Regions from separate parts of the Mycobacterium sp. M23085 genome, predicted to be linked through region 2. Evidence: predicted binding sites of a transcription regulator. Region 2 holds the regulator's gene; the other holds the start of a gene.

Region 1 (8,226 bases), 2.2 Mb from region 2:
GGCCGACTCGGGCGTGAACCGCGGGCGGCCAAGGTAACCCACCAGATCCGGCTCGTCGATGGTCAGCGGTTCGGCGTTGTCCGCCAGCTTGGTGGTCGCCTTGCGCAGCGCCTTGGCCAGCAGCCGTTCGAATTGCCGCACGCCCGGTTCGCGGGTGTAGTCGGCGGCGATCTTGCGCAGCGCGGCGTCGGTCACCGTGACCTCGTCCTCGGTCAGCGCTGCCCGCTCTCGCTGCCGGGGCAACAGGTAGTCCCGGGCGATGGCGACCTTGTCGTCCTCGGTGTAGCCGTCGATCTGCACCAGTTCCATCCGGTCCAGCAGCGCCGACGGAATGTTCTCGATCACGTTGGCGGTGGCCAAAAACACCACGTCGGACAGGTCCAGATCCAGGTCCAGGTAATGGTCGCGGAAGGTGTGGTTCTGCGCGGGGTCGAGCACCTCGAGCAGCGCCGCGCTCGGGTCACCGCGATAGTCGGAACCGACCTTGTCGATTTCGTCAAGCAGCACAACGGGATTCATCGATCCCGCCTCACCGATCGCGCGCACGATCCGGCCCGGCAACGCGCCGACGTAGGTGCGACGGTGCCCACGGATCTCGGCCTCGTCGCGCACGCCGCCCAGGGCGACGCGGACGAACTTGCGGCCTAAGGCCCTTGCCACGCTTTCACCCAGCGAAGTCTTGCCGACGCCGGGAGGACCAGCCAACACCATCACCGCACCGGAACCGCGACCGCCGACGACCTGCAGCCCGCGCTGGGCGCGCCGCGCCCGCACGGCCAGGTACTCGACGATGCGGTCCTTGACGTCCTCCAGCCCGTGGTGGTCGGCGTCCAGAACTTCGCGGGCCACCTTCAGATCGGTGGAGTCTTCGGTCCTGGCGTTCCACGGCAGGTCGAGCACGGTGTCCAGCCAGGTGCGGATCCAGCCGCTTTCCGGGCTCTGGTCGCTGGAGCGTTCCAGCTTGCCGACCTCGCGCAGCGCGGCCTCGCGCACCTTCTCGGGCAACTCGGCGGCCTCGACGCGGGCCCGGTAGTCGTCCGACCCGTCCGGTTCGCCTTCGCCCAGCTCTTTGCGGATGGCGGCCAGTTGTTGGCGCAGCAGGAACTCCTTCTGCGTCTTCTCCATGCCGTCGCGGACGTCCTCGGCGATCTTGTCGCTCACCTCGACCTCGGCCAGGTGCGAGCTGGTCCAATCGATCAGCACGCGCAGCCGCTCGGCGACGTCGACGGTCTCCACCAGTTGCCTCTTCTGCGCGTTGGTCAGGTAGGAGGCGTACCCGGAGGTGTCCGCCAGCGCCGACGGATCGGTCAGCCTGTTGACGTAATCGATGATCTCCCAGGCCTCGCGGCGTTGCAGCATGGCCAGCAGCAGCTTCTTGTACTCCGCCGTCAATGCCTTGACCTCGTCGGTCGCCTCGGTGGCGGGCACCTCGATCGCCTCGACCCACAGCGCCGCACCGGGTCCGGATGCGCCGGCCCCGATCTGGGCCCTGCGCTCACCGCGCACCACCGCGGCGGTGCCGCCGCCGGCGATGCGCCCGACCTGCAGGATCTTCGCGATCACGCCGTGTGAGGGATACCGGTCCTCGAGCCGGGGGGCGACCAGCAACTGCCCCGATTCACTCGCCTGAGCGGCGTCTATCGCCGCGCGGGCGGCGTCGTCCAGGGCGATTGGCACCACCATTCCGGGCAGCACGATGGTGTCGGTGACAAACAGCACCGGCACCGACTTGGCATCAGCCATCAAAATCCTCCAAAAGTTGAGTCTGATGGACTTAACCCAGCCGGGCGCCGGTTTGTTCCCCAGCACCTGCTTTTTCGCCGGGGCGTGAGCGTGACGTTGGTTTCACGCTGGACGACGAGCGTGAAGTCAGTTGCACATTCGTCGCATGTTGGGGCAGCCAGCCGAAGTCATTCCGTAACCAGTGAGCCGTGACGCCGCGGCGTCAGGTCACTGAGTCAATGGGACCGAGCCGCTTGAGCTGGGTGACGTGCCGGGGCGACAGCTCTTCCAGGCAGGTCACGCCGAGTAGCGCCATGGTCCGCAGAATCCCGCTCGCCAGAATGTCGATCGCGCGGCTGACCCCGGCCTCGCCGCCGGCCATCAGGCCGTACAGGTAGGCCCGCCCGACCAGTGTGCATCGGGCCCCCAGCGCGACTGCGGCAACGATGTCCGCGCCGGACATGATGCCGGTGTCGACCAGGATTTCGGTGTGTTTGCCAAGCTCGCGTGCGACCGTGGGCAGCAGGTGGAAGGGCACCGGGGCCCGATCCAGTTGGCGCCCGCCATGATTGGACAACACGATGCCGTCGACGCCGCGGTCGACGACGGCGCGCGCATCATCGAGCGTTTGAATTCCCTTGACGACGAGCTTTCCGGGCCATTGCGCCTTGATCCACTCCAGGTCGTCGAAGGTGAGGCTGGGGTCGAACATGGTGCTCAGGTATTCGGCCACCGTGCCCGGCCAGCGGTCCAGCGAGGCGAACGCCAGCGGCTCGGTGGTCAGCAGATCGAACCACCACTTGGGATGCGGCACGGCATCGAGCACGGTGCGCAGCGTCAGCGTCGGCGGGATCGTCATGCCGTTGCGGTTGTCCCGCAGCCGGGCGCCGGAGACGGGAACGTCGACGGTGGCCAGCAGGGTGTCGAAGCCCGCGGCGGCGGCGCGGCTCACCAGCGCCATCGAGCGCTCGCGGTCGCGCCACATGTAGAGCTGAAACCACTTTCGGCCCTGGGGGACGGCGGTGACCAGGTCTTCGATCGAGCAGGTGCCCAGCGTGGACAGTGAGAACGGGATCCCCGCCCTGGCCGCGGCCCCCGCGCCGGCGATCTCGCCCGCGGTGTGCATCAGCCGGGTGAATCCGGTGGGCGCGATCCCGACTGGCAGGGCGACCGGCTGGCCCAGCACGTTCCAACCGGCGGTGACTTGCGAGACGTCGCGCAGGATCGTCGGATGAAATTCGATGTCGCGGAACGCCTGTCGTGCGCGTCCGATGGACAACTCGTCATCGGCGGCGCCGTCGGTGTAGTCGAACGCCGCTTTGGGGGTACGGCGTTTGGCGATGCGGCGCAGATCCTCGATGGTGTAGGCGGCGTCGAGGCGGCGCTTGGTCGCGTTGAACTGCGGTCGCTTGAATTGCATCAGCGGCGCGAGGTCGCGCACATTGGGCACTCGTCGTGGGACGGCCATATGTGCCACCGTAGTCACATGGAATCCGCGACCGACCCTTTCGATCTGAACCGGTTCGTCACCGCGCAGGCTCCGGTCTACGGCCAGGTCATCGGGGAACTGCGCGACGGACGAAAGCGCAGTCACTGGATGTGGTTTGTGTTCCCGCAACTGCGCGGTCTGGGCGGCAGCCCGACGGCGGTTCATTACGGCATTGCCTCGCTGCAGGAGGCCCGTGCTTACCTGGCCCACGACCTGCTCGGGCCGCGGCTGCGAGAATGCACCCAACTGGTCAACGACATCCAGGGCCGCTCCGTCACGCAGATCTTCGGCTCGCCCGACGACCTCAAGCTGCGCTCGTCGATGACGTTGTTCGCCCTTGCGACCGACGACCACCAGGACTTCGTCGCGGTGCTCGACAAGTATTACGACGGCGAGCAGGATCCGCTGACCCTGGCCCGACTGCAGGACTAGACGGGCTGCAGGATCCGCCAGCCGCGGGGCTCGACGTCGACGGCGTCGACGACCTCCTGCGGCGGGGCCGCCGATCCGCCGATCACCTGCGCGCGGGCCGTACCCAGCTTCGGGAGCGAAACCCGCAGCGGCTTGTCGTCGATATTGAGCACCACCAGTAACGCGTGGTCGCCGTTGCGGGTCTCGTACACGTAGTGCCGGTTTTCCAGCAGCCGCGCGGTGGTGGACGCCGCGTGTAGCCAGGGATAGCGGCGACGCAGTCCCACCAGATACTGGTGCAACCGCCAGGTCTCGACCCCGAACACATCTAATTGCAGTGGGGGAGAGCCGAACTCGGGCCGCACCGCGTCGTCGCCGCCGAACCGTTCTTCCTTCACGCCCCGGAACCCGAGCTCGTCGCCGGCGTACACGCTGGGCACCCCGCCGATGGTCAGCAGCAGCACCAGCGCGTGGGCGACGTGTTCGGGGTTTTCCAGCCGGCTCGCGATGCGGGTGACGTCGTGGTTGCCGATGAAGGTCAGCGGGGAGAAGACGGTCAAAAAGTCGTTGTGGCGCTGCAGCGCCCAATCGAGTTCGAAGAAGTTGCCGTCATTCAGGCTGCTCCAGATCGCCTTCCACAGCTCGTATTGGGTGGCCGAGTCGAAGGTGGCTTCCTTTACCACCGCGGCGTAGTCGCCGTGGATGAGTTCACCGACGAACCAGGCCTCCGGGTAGCGCTCGCGCACCCTCGGCAGGGTGGAGGCCCAGAAGTGTTGCGGCACGGCGTAAGCCGCATCGAGGCGCCAGCCGTCGGCGCCGCGCCCCAACCAGTGCGCCATCACGTCGACGGTGTAGTCGGCGACTTCGGGATTGTCGTGGTTGAGGGTGATCAGCCCGGAGTGGCCCTCGAAGGTGTGGAAACGACCGGGACGCCCGCGAAACCAGCGCGCCGCCGCGTCGTCGTTGGCCGCCTCGCGATAGCGCGCGAAGTCCTCGCCGACGTGATTGAACACCCCGTCGAGCAGCACCCGCAGGCCGCGCCGATGCGCCTCGGCGACCAGGTGGTCGAAGTCGGCGTCATCGCCCAGCCGCGGATCGATGCGGTAGTGGTCGGTGGTGTCGTAACCGTGGGTGCGCGAGGCGAAGATGGGCCCCAGCGCGATGCCGGAAGCCCCGAGTTCGATGGCGTGGTCCAACCAGTCGACGAGCCGCCGCAACCGGTGTTCCTCCGGTTGCGGCGGCTCGTTCGGCTGCGGTGTGGGAAATGCTCCCACGAACCCCAGCGGGTAGACCTGCCACCAGATCGCGTGCTGGACCCAGGCGGGTCCGGTCACGGCACTGGACACGACGGCGCGGTCAGCCGACGGTTGCCAGCGTCTGCGAGGCGATGATCGCTTGCGCCACGCCGGAGATGATCGCCGCGGCCTTCAACGCCTCTTGAATGGTTTCCCGGCTGACACCGGCCTCGCGCAGCGTGTGTTCGTGGGCGGCCACGCAGTCCGGGCACCCGTTGATCGACGACACCGCGAAGGACCACAGTTCGAAGTTCGCCTTCTCCACGCCGGGGTTGGCGATGATGTTCATCCGCAATCCCGCGCGCAGGTCGTCGTACTTGCCGTCCAGGAAGCCGCGACCACGGTAGAACACGTTGTTCATGCCCATGATCGATGCGGCTCCCAGCGCCGCGTTGTATGCCTCGGCGGACAGGATGTCGGCCGCCTCGGCCCCGATCTCGGCGAGCACCTGCGTGTTCCGGGTCGCCGCGGCGCTGGCCAGCAGCGTGCCCCACAGCTGCTCTTCGTTCAGCTCGGTAGTGCGGGTAATCGAGCCCAGGTTGAGCTTGAGGTCCTTGGCGTACTCCGGCAGCGCCTCTTTGAGGTTTTCTACGCTCATCTCGCCTCCCTAATCCGACCTTATGCGATCGAGAATCAGGCCGACTGCTTGAGCAGCTCGGTGGCGTCCAGCGTCGGGTCTCCCTTGCGCCAGTTGCAGGCGCACAGCTCGTCGGACTGCAGTGCGTCCAGGACGCGCAGCACCTCTTCGACGTTGCGGCCCACGGAACCGGCGGTGACCGAAACGAACTGGATCTCGTTGTTGGGGTCGACGAGGAAGGTCGCCCGGTCGGCCACGCCCTCGGCGTTGAGCACACCGGTGGCCAGGCTGAGCTCGCGCTTGATGTCCGAGAGCATCGGGAAGGGCAGCTTCTTCAGGTCCTCGTGCTGTGCACGCCAGTTGAAGTGGACGAATTCGCTGTCGATCGAAACGCCCAGCACCTGCGCGTCGCGGTCGGCGAATTCGTCGTTGAGCTTGCCGAACGCGGCGATCTCGGTCGGGCACACGAAGGTGAAGTCCTTGGGCCAGAAGAACACCACGCGCCACTTGCCGGCGTGGTCCTCGTTGGTGATGGTGGTGAAGTAGTCCCCAGGCTGCTTGGCGTCGACCTTGGACAGATCGCCCGCGACCAATGCAGTGAGCTCGTAGGCGGGGAACTGGTCGCCGATGGTCAGCAGAGGCATGTCGCTCCTTGTCTGGATTCACTCAAGATTAGCTTTTCCTACACCATGGTGCCGGGTAGCCTAGTTGAAGTAAAGGTGATATTTCCCACTAGACTTATAGGCATGCCCGATAAGAGTTATCAGCCCACGATCGCCGGCCTGCGCGCGTTCGTCGCCGTCGCCGAGCGGCGCCAATTCAGCGGTGCCGCAACGGCTCTCGGCGTAAGCCAGTCGACGCTGTCGCAGGCGCTGGCGGCGCTGGAAACCGGTTTGGGCACCCAGCTGGTCGAACGCTCCACCCGGCGAGTCTTCTTGACAACCGAGGGCACTCAACTGCTGCCGCGCGCCCAGGCCGTCGTCGAGGCCGCGGACGCGTTCACCGCCGCGGCCGCGGGCACGTCGGATCCGCTGCGGACCGACATGCGGCTGGGGCTGATACCCACGGTGGCGCCCTACGTGCTGCCGACGGTGCTGGCCGGGGTCGCCGAGCAGCTGCCGGGCATGACGCTGCGGGTGACCGAGGACCAGACCGAGCGATTGCTGGCGGTGCTGCGGGAAGGCGCACTGGACGCAGCCCTGATCGCCCTGCCCGCCGAAGGCGCCGGCGTCACCGCGATCCCGATCTACGACGAAGACTTCGTGCTGGCCCTACCTCCCGGCCATCCGCTGGCGGGCAAGCGCCGGGTTCCGGCGACGGCCCTGGCCGACCTGCCGCTGCTGTTGCTGGACGAGGGGCATTGCCTGCGCGATCAGGCGCTCGACGTCTGCCACAAGGCGGGCGTGCGCGCGGAGCTGGCCAACACCCGCGCCGCGTCACTGGCGACCGCGGTGCAGTGTGTGACCGGCGGCCTGGGCGTCACGCTCATTCCGCAGAGCGCGGTGCCGGTCGAGGCGTCCCGCAGCCGCCTGGGTCTGGCGCAGTTCGCGGCGCCCCGCCCGGGGCGGCGGATCGGATTGGTTTTCCGCTCGTCGAGCGGGCGCGATGAGTCCTACCGCCAGTTGGCCGGACTCATCGGCAAGTTGATCAGCAGCCAGCATCAGGTGCGGCTGGTGAAGTAGCCCTACGCGGCTGCCACCCACGGGTAGGTTCTGCCTATGGAGAAGGTGATCGCAGTGCTGAGGCGTGCCGAGCCGGATGACGCGTGGTGCGCCCGGCAGCGGGGCCACATCGCCGACGCGCTGCTGCAACTGGGCGTCGCCGGGCTGCAGATGAACGTTCGTGACGGCGCCGTGCGTCACTCGCTGATGACCTTGACGACGTTGGACCCGCCGGTGGCCGCGGTGGTGAGCATGTGGACGCAGCAATGCTACGGCGACCAAATGACTGCGGCGCTCAAATTCCTCGGCCAAGAATGCGAACAGCTTGCGGCCTATCTGGTGACCGAATCGGTACCGCTCAGTGCGCCAGCCGTCGAATCAGGCTCTCGCACACCGGGATTGGCTAATGTCGCGCTGCTGCGCCGGCCCGCCGACATGGACCAGTCGACCTGGTTGAGGCGCTGGCAGGGCGACCACACCTCGGTGGCCATCGAAACGCAGTCCACCTTCGGCTACACCCAGAACTGGGTGGTGCGGGCCCTCACCCCGGATGCGCCGGGAATCGCGGGCATCGTCGAGGAGTTGTTCCCGATCGAGGCCACCACCGACCTTCACGCTTTCTTCGGAGCCGCCGATGACGACGACCTACAGGACCGGCTGGGCCGAATGGTCGCCAGCACCAGCGCCTTTGGCGCCAACGAAAACATCGACACCGTACCGACGAGCCGGTATGTCTTCGCCACCCCGTTCAACGGATAGGGGACTCACATGACAACACTGCGCGACGCCGTGGCGTTGGCCGCGACGGAAAGCGGTCTGGCGGTGGTGTCCACCGTCCGCGCCGATGGGACGGTCCAGGCTTCATTGGTCAACGTGGGGCTGCTGGCGCACCCGGCCACCGACCAACCAGTGCTTGGCTTCACCACCTACGGCAGGGTCAAGCTGGCCAACCTGCGGGCCCGGCCGCAATTGGCCGTGACGTTCCGCAACGGGTGGCAGTGGGCGACGGTCGAGGGCCGCGCGGAGCTGGTCGGCCCCGACGACAGCCAGCCCTGGTTGACGGACGCCGAC
Region 2 (8,226 bases):
CGACAGTTCGGGCCTGGTCAGCGTCCGGACCACCGGGCCCGACCTGCAGTGGCGGCTCTACGTGGCGACCTCGGCGACCCGGCAGGTCAGCGCGGCCACCCGGGCGTTGCTCGCGCTGATGGATGAAGTCAACGGCTTGTCGGCAGGCCCCGGGAACAAGGCGGGGTCGACCGCCGTTAACACGATCGACAAGTTGAGCGAACCACACTCAATACCGGTTGACAGCCCAGGCCCGCAAGGGCAGTCTTGAGCGGGGTTCACTCAGCATAGTGGCACCAGACAGGCTCTACACATTCAGGAGGAATCACTATGGCTCGTGCGGTCGGTATCGACCTCGGGACCACCAACTCCGTCGTCGCAGTCCTCGAGGGCGGTGACCCGGTCGTCGTCGCCAACTCCGAGGGTTCGCGGACCACGCCGTCCATCGTCGCCTTCGCCCGCAACGGCGAGGTGCTCGTCGGCCAGCCCGCCAAAAACCAGGCGGTCACCAACGTCGACCGCACCATCCGTTCGGTCAAGCGGCACATGGGCACCGATTGGTCCATCGAGATCGACGGCAAGAAATACACCGCTCAGGAAATCAGCGCCCGCGTGCTGATGAAGCTGAAGCGCGACGCCGAGGCGTATCTGGGTGAGGACGTCACCGACGCGGTCGTCACCGTGCCGGCGTACTTCAACGACGCCCAGCGTCAGGCCACCAAGGAGGCCGGCCAGATCGCCGGCCTGAACGTGTTGCGGATCGTCAACGAGCCGACCGCGGCCGCGCTGGCCTACGGCCTGGACAAGGGCGAGAAGGAACAGACCATCCTGGTCTTCGACCTCGGTGGCGGTACGTTCGACGTCTCGCTGCTCGAGATCGGCGAGGGTGTGGTCGAGGTCCGCGCCACCAGTGGCGACAACCACCTCGGTGGGGACGACTGGGATGACCGCGTCGTCGAGTGGCTGGTCGACAAGTTCAAGGGCACCAGCGGCATTGACCTGACCAAGGACAAGATGGCGATGCAGCGGCTGCGCGAGGCCGCGGAGAAGGCCAAGATCGAGCTCTCGAGTTCGCAGAGCACCTCGATCAACCTGCCTTACATCACCGTCGACGCGGACAAGAACCCGCTGTTCCTCGACGAGCAGCTGACCCGCGCCGAATTCCAGCGCATCACACAGGATCTGCTGGACCGCACGCGTAAGCCCTTCCAGTCCGTGATCAAGGACGCCGGTATCTCGGTCTCCGAGATCGACCACGTCGTCCTGGTGGGTGGTTCCACCCGGATGCCCGCGGTGACCGACCTGGTCAAGGAGCTCACCGGTGGCAAGGAGCCCAACAAGGGTGTCAACCCCGACGAGGTGGTGGCCGTTGGTGCCGCGCTGCAGGCGGGTGTCCTCAAGGGTGAGGTGAAAGACGTTCTGCTGCTTGACGTTACGCCGCTGAGCCTGGGTATTGAGACCAAGGGTGGCGTGATGACCAAGCTGATCGAGCGCAACACCACCATTCCCACCAAGCGGTCGGAGACCTTCACCACGGCCGACGACAACCAGCCGTCGGTGCAGATCCAGGTCTACCAGGGTGAGCGCGAAATCGCTTCGCACAACAAGCTGCTCGGCTCCTTCGAGCTGACCGGCATCCCACCGGCTCCGCGCGGCGTCCCGCAGATCGAGGTCACGTTCGACATCGACGCCAACGGCATCGTGCACGTCACGGCCAAGGACAAGGGCACCGGCAAGGAGAACACGATCAAGATCCAGGAGGGCTCCGGCCTGTCCAAGGAGGAGATCGACCGGATGATCAAGGACGCCGAGGCGCACGCCGAGGAGGACCGTCAGCGCCGCGAAGAGGCCGACGTCCGCAACCAGGCCGAATCGCTGGTCTACCAGACGGAGAAGTTCGTCAAGGACCAGCGCGAGGCCGAGGGCGGCTCGAAGGTTCCCGAGGACACCCTGTCCAAGGTCGACGCCGCGATCGCCGAGGCCAAGACGGCTCTGGGCGGCACCGACATCACCGCGATCAAGGCGGCGATGGAGAAGCTGGGCCAGGAGTCCCAGGCCCTCGGACAGGCGATCTACGAGGCCACCCAGGCCGCCGGCGAGCAGGCCGGTGGCGACGCGGCCGGCGGCGGGTCTGGCTCGGCTGACGACGTCGTGGACGCGGAGGTGGTCGACGATGACCGGGAGTCCAAGTGACGGAAAGCAATCCATCCGAACAGGTGACAGTCACCGACAAGCGCCGAATCGATCCCGAGACCGGTGAAGTACGGCAGGTCCCTCCCGGCCCCGAAGCAGGGGCGCCGGGAGGGGCGCCGGCCGGTGAGCCGGCGGGTCAGGCCGAGGGCAAAGTCGCCGAGCTGACCGCCGATCTGCAACGGGTGCAGGCCGACTTCGCCAACTACCGCAAGCGGGCGCTGCGCGACCAGCAGGCCGCGGCGGACCGGGCCAAGGCCGCCGTCGTGAACCAATTGCTGGGCGTGCTCGACGATCTCGAGCGGGCGCGCAAGCACGGCGATCTGGAATCCGGTCCACTGAAGTCGGTGGCCGACAAGCTGGAGAGCGCACTGACCGGCCTCGGCCTGTCGGCGTTCGGCGAGGAGGGCGAGGACTTCGACCCGGTACTGCACGAAGCGGTCCAGCACGAAGGTGACGGCTCTCGGCCGGTGATCGGCACCGTCATGCGGCAGGGCTACAAACTGGGCGACCAGGTGCTGCGCCACGCCCTGGTCGGTGTCGTCGACACGGTCGTCGATGACGGCGACGCAGCGGCCGCCACCGGTGAGTCCGCTGCGGCGGCTGGGGAAACCGAGCCGGCCGAATCGGACGATAACGCCGGCGCCTCCGGTGACTAGACCACACAATCAGCACAACAAAAGAGAGCAGAGAAAGGTGAGGAGGTGACGCGACATGGCCCAGCGTGAATGGGTCGAAAAGGACTTCTATAAGGAGCTGGGCGTCTCCTCTGACGCCAGTCCCGAAGAGATCAAACGCGCCTACCGCAAGTTGGCGCGCGATCTGCACCCGGACGCCAACCCCGACAACCCTGCCGCCGGCGAACGATTCAAAGCGGTCTCCGAGGCGCACAACGTCTTGTCGGATCCGGCCAAGCGCAAGGAATACGACGAAACCCGAAGGCTGTTCGCCGGCGGTGGTTTTGGCGGGCGCCGGTTCGACAGCGGCGGGTTCGGGGGCTTCAACGTCGGCGGAGACGGCGCTGAGTTCAACCTGAACGACTTGTTCGATGCCGCCGGCCGAAGCGGCGGCACCAACATCGGTGACCTGTTCGGTGGCTTGTTCGGGCGCGGTTCCGGCACCCGGCCCAGCCGGCCGCGCCGCGGCAACGACCTCGAGACGGAAACCCAGCTGGATTTCGTCGAGGCCGCCAAGGGCGTGGCGATGCCGCTGCGGCTGACCAGTCCGGCGCCCTGCACGAATTGCCATGGCAGTGGCGCGCGGCCGGGCACCAGCCCGAAGGTGTGTCCCACCTGTAACGGCTCCGGCGTGATCAACCGTAACCAGGGCGCGTTCGGCTTCTCCGAGCCCTGCACCGATTGCCGGGGCAGCGGTTCGATCATCGAGCACCCCTGCGAGGAGTGCAAGGGCACCGGCGTCACCACCCGTACCCGCACCATCAACGTGCGGATCCCACCGGGCGTCGAGGACGGACAGCGCATCCGGCTGCCCGGCCAGGGCGAGGCGGGGCTGCGCGGCGCGCCGTCGGGTGACCTGTACGTGACGGTGCATGTGCGACCGGACAAGGTGTTCGGCCGCGACGGCGACGACCTGACCGTGACCGTTCCGGTCAGTTTCACCGAGTTGGCCCTGGGCTCAACCATTTCGGTGCCCACGTTGGACGGCAAAGTCGGTGTTCGGGTGCCCAAGGGCACCGCCGACGGCCGGATCCTGCGGGTGCGCGGCCGGGGCGTGCCCAAGCGCGGCGGCGGCAACGGGGACCTGCTGGTGACCGTCAAGGTTGCCGTACCGCCCAACTTGGAGGGCGCGGCCCAGGAGGCGCTGGAGGCGTACGCCGCCGCCGAGCGTGCCAGTGGCTTCGACCCCCGGGCCGGATGGGCAGGCAATCGCTGATGGCCAAGGGCTCGAGCAATGCAAGGAAAGAGGATGCCCGGACCTTCCTGATTTCGGTGGCCGCCGAGCTGGCCGGCATGCACGCCCAGACGCTGCGCACCTACGACCGCCTCGGCCTGGTCAGCCCGCGCCGGACTTCCGGTGGGGGACGGCGGTATTCGGAGCACGACGTCGACCTGCTGCGTGAGGTGCAACGGCTCTCGCAGGACGAGGGGGTAAACCTCGCCGGGATCAAGCGCATCATCGAGCTGACCAATCAGGTCGAGGCGTTGCAGGCCCGGGTCAAGGAGCTGACCGAGGAGCTGGCTCAAACGCGCGCCGCCAGCCCGCGCCGCGATGTGGCGGTGGTGCCCAAGAGCACCGCGCTGGTGGTGTGGCAGCCGCGCCGCGGACGCTGATTCTCTCGCTCGGTTTCACTTCGTGGTCACACCCGGATCGAAAACTGCGTGACCGCCGGCTCGCCCGGTACGGCGCAGCGGTAGCCGCCCCGGCGCAGCGCGTCGGTCGGCGCGGCCATCGGCTCGAAGCACACGATCGCCTGCGCGGGGTCCTGTACCGGCGGCGCAAAAATCTGCGCCGCCGGATAGCCACGCTCGAAATGCACCTCGATGCGGCGACCGCCGCCGGACACCGCGAACACCGAACCTTCGGCCACCTGGTCGTAGGCATCGTCGAAAGCCTTGTCGCACAATGTTTCCTGTCGCGCCGGCTGTGGCTCGGCGTCTCCGGTGGGCAGCCCCTTGTCGTCGAGGCCCAGATGCCGCAGCGGCGGTGTCTCGATGACCCAGTCGGCCCGCGGCGCGTCGGGCAGCTGCAGGTAGGGATGAAATCCGAAGCACAGCGGCACCGCACGGTCGCCGGTCGCGGTGACCGTGGTCCGGACCGTCAGCGTCCGGTCGGCCAGCCGCGCCGCGACGGTCAGCAGGTGCGGGTACGGGAAGCTGGCCAGCAAGCGGGGATCGGCCCCGAAATCCAGTTCGGCGGTCAGCGCGTTGGCGGCCTCTTCGGTCACCCGCCATCCGGGGTAGGCGGCCAGGACGCCGTGGATGGGTAGCCCGTGCGGATCGGCGCGCACGCCGTTTTCGCCCGGCGTCAGGGTCACGGTGACGCCTTGTGCGGTATAAGTGTTCTCGCTCAACCGATTTGCCCACGGATACAAGATCGGGATGCCCATCGTCTTGCCGTCGGAGAGGTAGGCGTCCAGGCCGCGGCGCTGGCCCAGCAGCTCGACACCGGCGTCGCGCAGCGACGTGCCGATCATCCCCGCGTCGGGAACGTACTGCGCAACCACCGGCGACGTGGGATCGTGCAGGGTGACGACGTGCATGGCTACCTCCATAGCGGGTCATGCTGAATGTGTTCGGGCGGAGCGCCTTTGGCGATCAGGGCGGCCTTGGTGGCGCTGACCATCGCCGGCCCGCCGCAGATCAGGATCTGCCGGTCGCCCCAGCCGCCGTACTTGGTCACCACGTCGGGCAGCCGCCCGATCTGGTGCACGTGCAGCCCGCGTGGCGGCGTGACGTCGGGATAGTCCGCGGCCCATGGCGGGTCGCTGTTGTACTCCGAGACGGGCGAGACCGACAGCCAGGGGTTGTGCGAGGCGACCTGCCACAGGGTCGGCAGATCGTAGAGTTCGCAGCGGTACCGGCCGCCGAAGAACAGATGTATCCGTGGGTTCACCGCGAACCGCGACAGGTCCATGATCAGCGCCCGCAGCGGGGCCAGGCCGGTGCTGCCGGCCACCATCAGCACGTCACCGCCCTCGCGGTCGACCTGCAGGCCGCCGTGCGGGCTGGACAGCCGCCAGCGGTCGCCGATGCGGGTTTCGTTGACGATCGCGGTGCTGACCAGTCCGCCGGGGACCAGCCGGACGTGAAACTCGATCCCGCCGCCGGGGTCGGCCGGAATCGCGGGACTCAAATACCGCCAACGGTGCGGGCATTGGGGCACGTGGACGTTGACGTATTGGCCGGGGTGGTAGGGCATCGGCTGATCGAGCTGCAGCCGGACCACCGCCAGATCCCGCGACACCCGGATGTGCTCGATGACGGTCCCGTCCCACCACGCCGGCCCCTCCTCGGCGTCGGCGGCGCCGCTCATCACCCCGGTGATCAGGTTCAGCGACTGCCTGGCCGCCTCGTCGACGGCGTCGGTCCAGGCCGCACCCAGCTGAGCGCGCAGTGTGCTCAGCAAGGCGCGCCGCAGGGTTTCGTAATGGCGCGCCAGCACACCGTATTTGCGGTGATCGCGGCCGAGCTGTGCCAGGAACGCCACCGGCTCCCGCGCGCGCCGCGCGACGAGCTCGCCGTATACCCAGTGCAGCGCATGGCCGAAAGCGAGCCGCTGGGGGGCCATTTCGGGCGGGAACAGGTCGCGCACCGAGGGATCGAGGGCGAACCAATGGGTGTAGAAGCGGTGAACGAGCTCACCGGAAGCACCGACCGAGCCCGCCTCGCCCGGTGCGAAGGCATCGCGCAACACGTGCAGTGCGTCGACGTCCTCCAGGCTCACGGGCCCCGATTCTAGGCTCGGCCGTCGGCCACTCAGCCCTGTCGGACGGTGTTGGCGGTCCCGACGTCGTCGATCTTGGGCGAACCCCAGTGATAGACAACGACGTTGCCGGTCCCCGAGGCGCTCACCGCATCGGTGCTGTCGACCGCGACGTGGTTGCCGCTGCCCGAAACGCTGACGCTGGTGCAGTGCCCGGTGAGGGTGATGGTGTTCTTCTCCCCGCTCACCGACAGATAGCCGGCATGACAGGGAATCGTCTTCGTCATACCCGTCCCGCTCAACTGCAGCGTGCCGGACTCCGGGACCGTCGTCGAGGGGCCGCTGCCGGCGAGATCGGTGTGCAACCCGACCGCGACCAGCGCGGCGAGCGCCAGGCCGACGGCCACGGCGGCGAGCAAGAAGGTCAGCGGGACGCGGCGCGCGGTCCGGGCGAACTCGGCGCCGGCCTGGTCGGGGTGCTGGGTCGTCTGCGTCATCGATACAGGGGTACCCAGTACGCCGGGTCAACGAAAACTCGGTAGAGTTGAGCGGAACAGACTCAACCTTGACGGCGTTGAACAAGCGGACAAGCATTTTTGCCAACCTTTTTGTACCCGAATGGAGCTCGTCGTGGACTCTTTCAACCCGACTACCAAGACCCAAGCGGCGCTGACCTCCGCGTTGCAGGCGGCCTCGGCCGCCGGTAACCCCGAGATCCGGCCCGCGCACCTGCTGATGGCCCTGCTGACGCAGGCGGACGGCATCGCCGCGCCGCTGCTGGAGGCCGTCGGCGTCGACCCGGCGACCATTCGCGCCGAAACCGAGCGGCTGCTGGAGCGGCTGCCGCAGGCCAGCGGCGCCAGCTCGCAACCGCAGCTGTCGCGCGAGTCGCTGGCCGCCATCACCACCGCGCAGCAACTGGCCACCGAGATGAACGACGAGTACGTCTCGACCGAACATCTGCTGGTGGGCCTGGCCACCGGCGACTCCGACGTGGCCAAACTGTTGACCGGCCACGGCGCCTCGCCCCAGGCGTTGCGCGACGGGTTCGTCAAGGTGCGCGGCAGTGGCCGGGTCACCAGCCCCGAACCGGAGGCGACCTATCAGGCGCTGGAGAAGTACTCGACCGACCTGACCGAGCGGGCCCGCGACGGCAAGCTCGACCCGGTGATCGGGCGGGACAACGAGATTCGCCGGGTGGTGCAGGTGCTCTCGCGACGCACCAAGAACAACCCGGTGCTGATCGGTGAGCCCGGCGTCGGCAAGACCGCCATCGTGGAGGGCCTGGCTCAGCGCATCGTCGCGGGTGACGTGCCCGAGAGCCTGCGCGACAAGACCGTCATCAGCCTGGACCTCGGGTCGATGGTGGCCGGCGCGAAGTACCGCGGCGAGTTCGAGGAACGCCTCAAGGCCGTGCTCGACGACATCAAGAACTCCGCCGGCCAGATCATCACGTTCATCGACGAGCTGCACACCATCGTCGGCGCCGGCGCGACCGGTGAGGGCGCGATGGACGCCGGCAACATGATCAAGCCGATGCTGGCCCGCGGCGAGCTGCGGCTGGTCGGCGCCACCACCCTGGACGAGTACCGCAAGTACATCGAGAAGGACGCCGCGCTGGAGCGCCGGTTCCAGCAGGTGCTGGTGGGTGAGCCGTCGGTGGAGGACACCGTC

Evidence for each region. Region 2 encodes HspR, which represses chaperone genes until heat shock. Its sites were predicted from a motif close to ANNTGAGTNNNNNNNACTCANNT; they were not measured.
Region 1: lon (endopeptidase La) is a predicted target of HspR. The motif match lies at 1,758-1,780, and genes of this name have one in related genera.

Annotation. Positions count from the first base shown of each region.
Region 1 is NZ_CP174280.1:381,743-389,968, reverse strand. Features, by position in the region: gene lon (endopeptidase La) at 1-1,743, opposite strand, end outside; gene ACIUM1_RS01665 (alpha-hydroxy-acid oxidizing protein) at 1,946-3,190, opposite strand; gene ACIUM1_RS01660 (DUF1810 domain-containing protein) at 3,209-3,643, shown strand; gene ACIUM1_RS01655 (alpha-amylase family protein) at 3,640-4,968, opposite strand; gene ACIUM1_RS01650 (alkyl hydroperoxide reductase) at 4,979-5,515, opposite strand; gene ACIUM1_RS01645 (peroxiredoxin) at 5,551-6,138, opposite strand; gene ACIUM1_RS01640 (hydrogen peroxide-inducible genes activator) at 6,241-7,176, shown strand; gene ACIUM1_RS01635 (hypothetical protein) at 7,213-7,914, shown strand; gene ACIUM1_RS01630 (TIGR03618 family F420-dependent PPOX class oxidoreductase) at 7,924-8,226, shown strand, end outside.
Region 2 is NZ_CP174280.1:2,592,993-2,601,218, reverse strand. Features, by position in the region: gene ACIUM1_RS11910 (LysR family transcriptional regulator) at 1-250, shown strand, start outside; gene dnaK (molecular chaperone DnaK) at 310-2,172, shown strand; gene grpE (nucleotide exchange factor GrpE) at 2,169-2,828, shown strand; gene dnaJ (molecular chaperone DnaJ) at 2,884-4,062, shown strand; gene ACIUM1_RS11890 (heat shock protein transcriptional repressor HspR) at 4,062-4,460, shown strand; gene ACIUM1_RS11885 (aldose 1-epimerase) at 4,487-5,389, opposite strand; gene ACIUM1_RS11880 (FAD-binding oxidoreductase) at 5,392-6,573, opposite strand; gene ACIUM1_RS11875 (DUF3060 domain-containing protein) at 6,606-7,049, opposite strand; gene clpB (ATP-dependent chaperone ClpB) at 7,183-8,226, shown strand, end outside.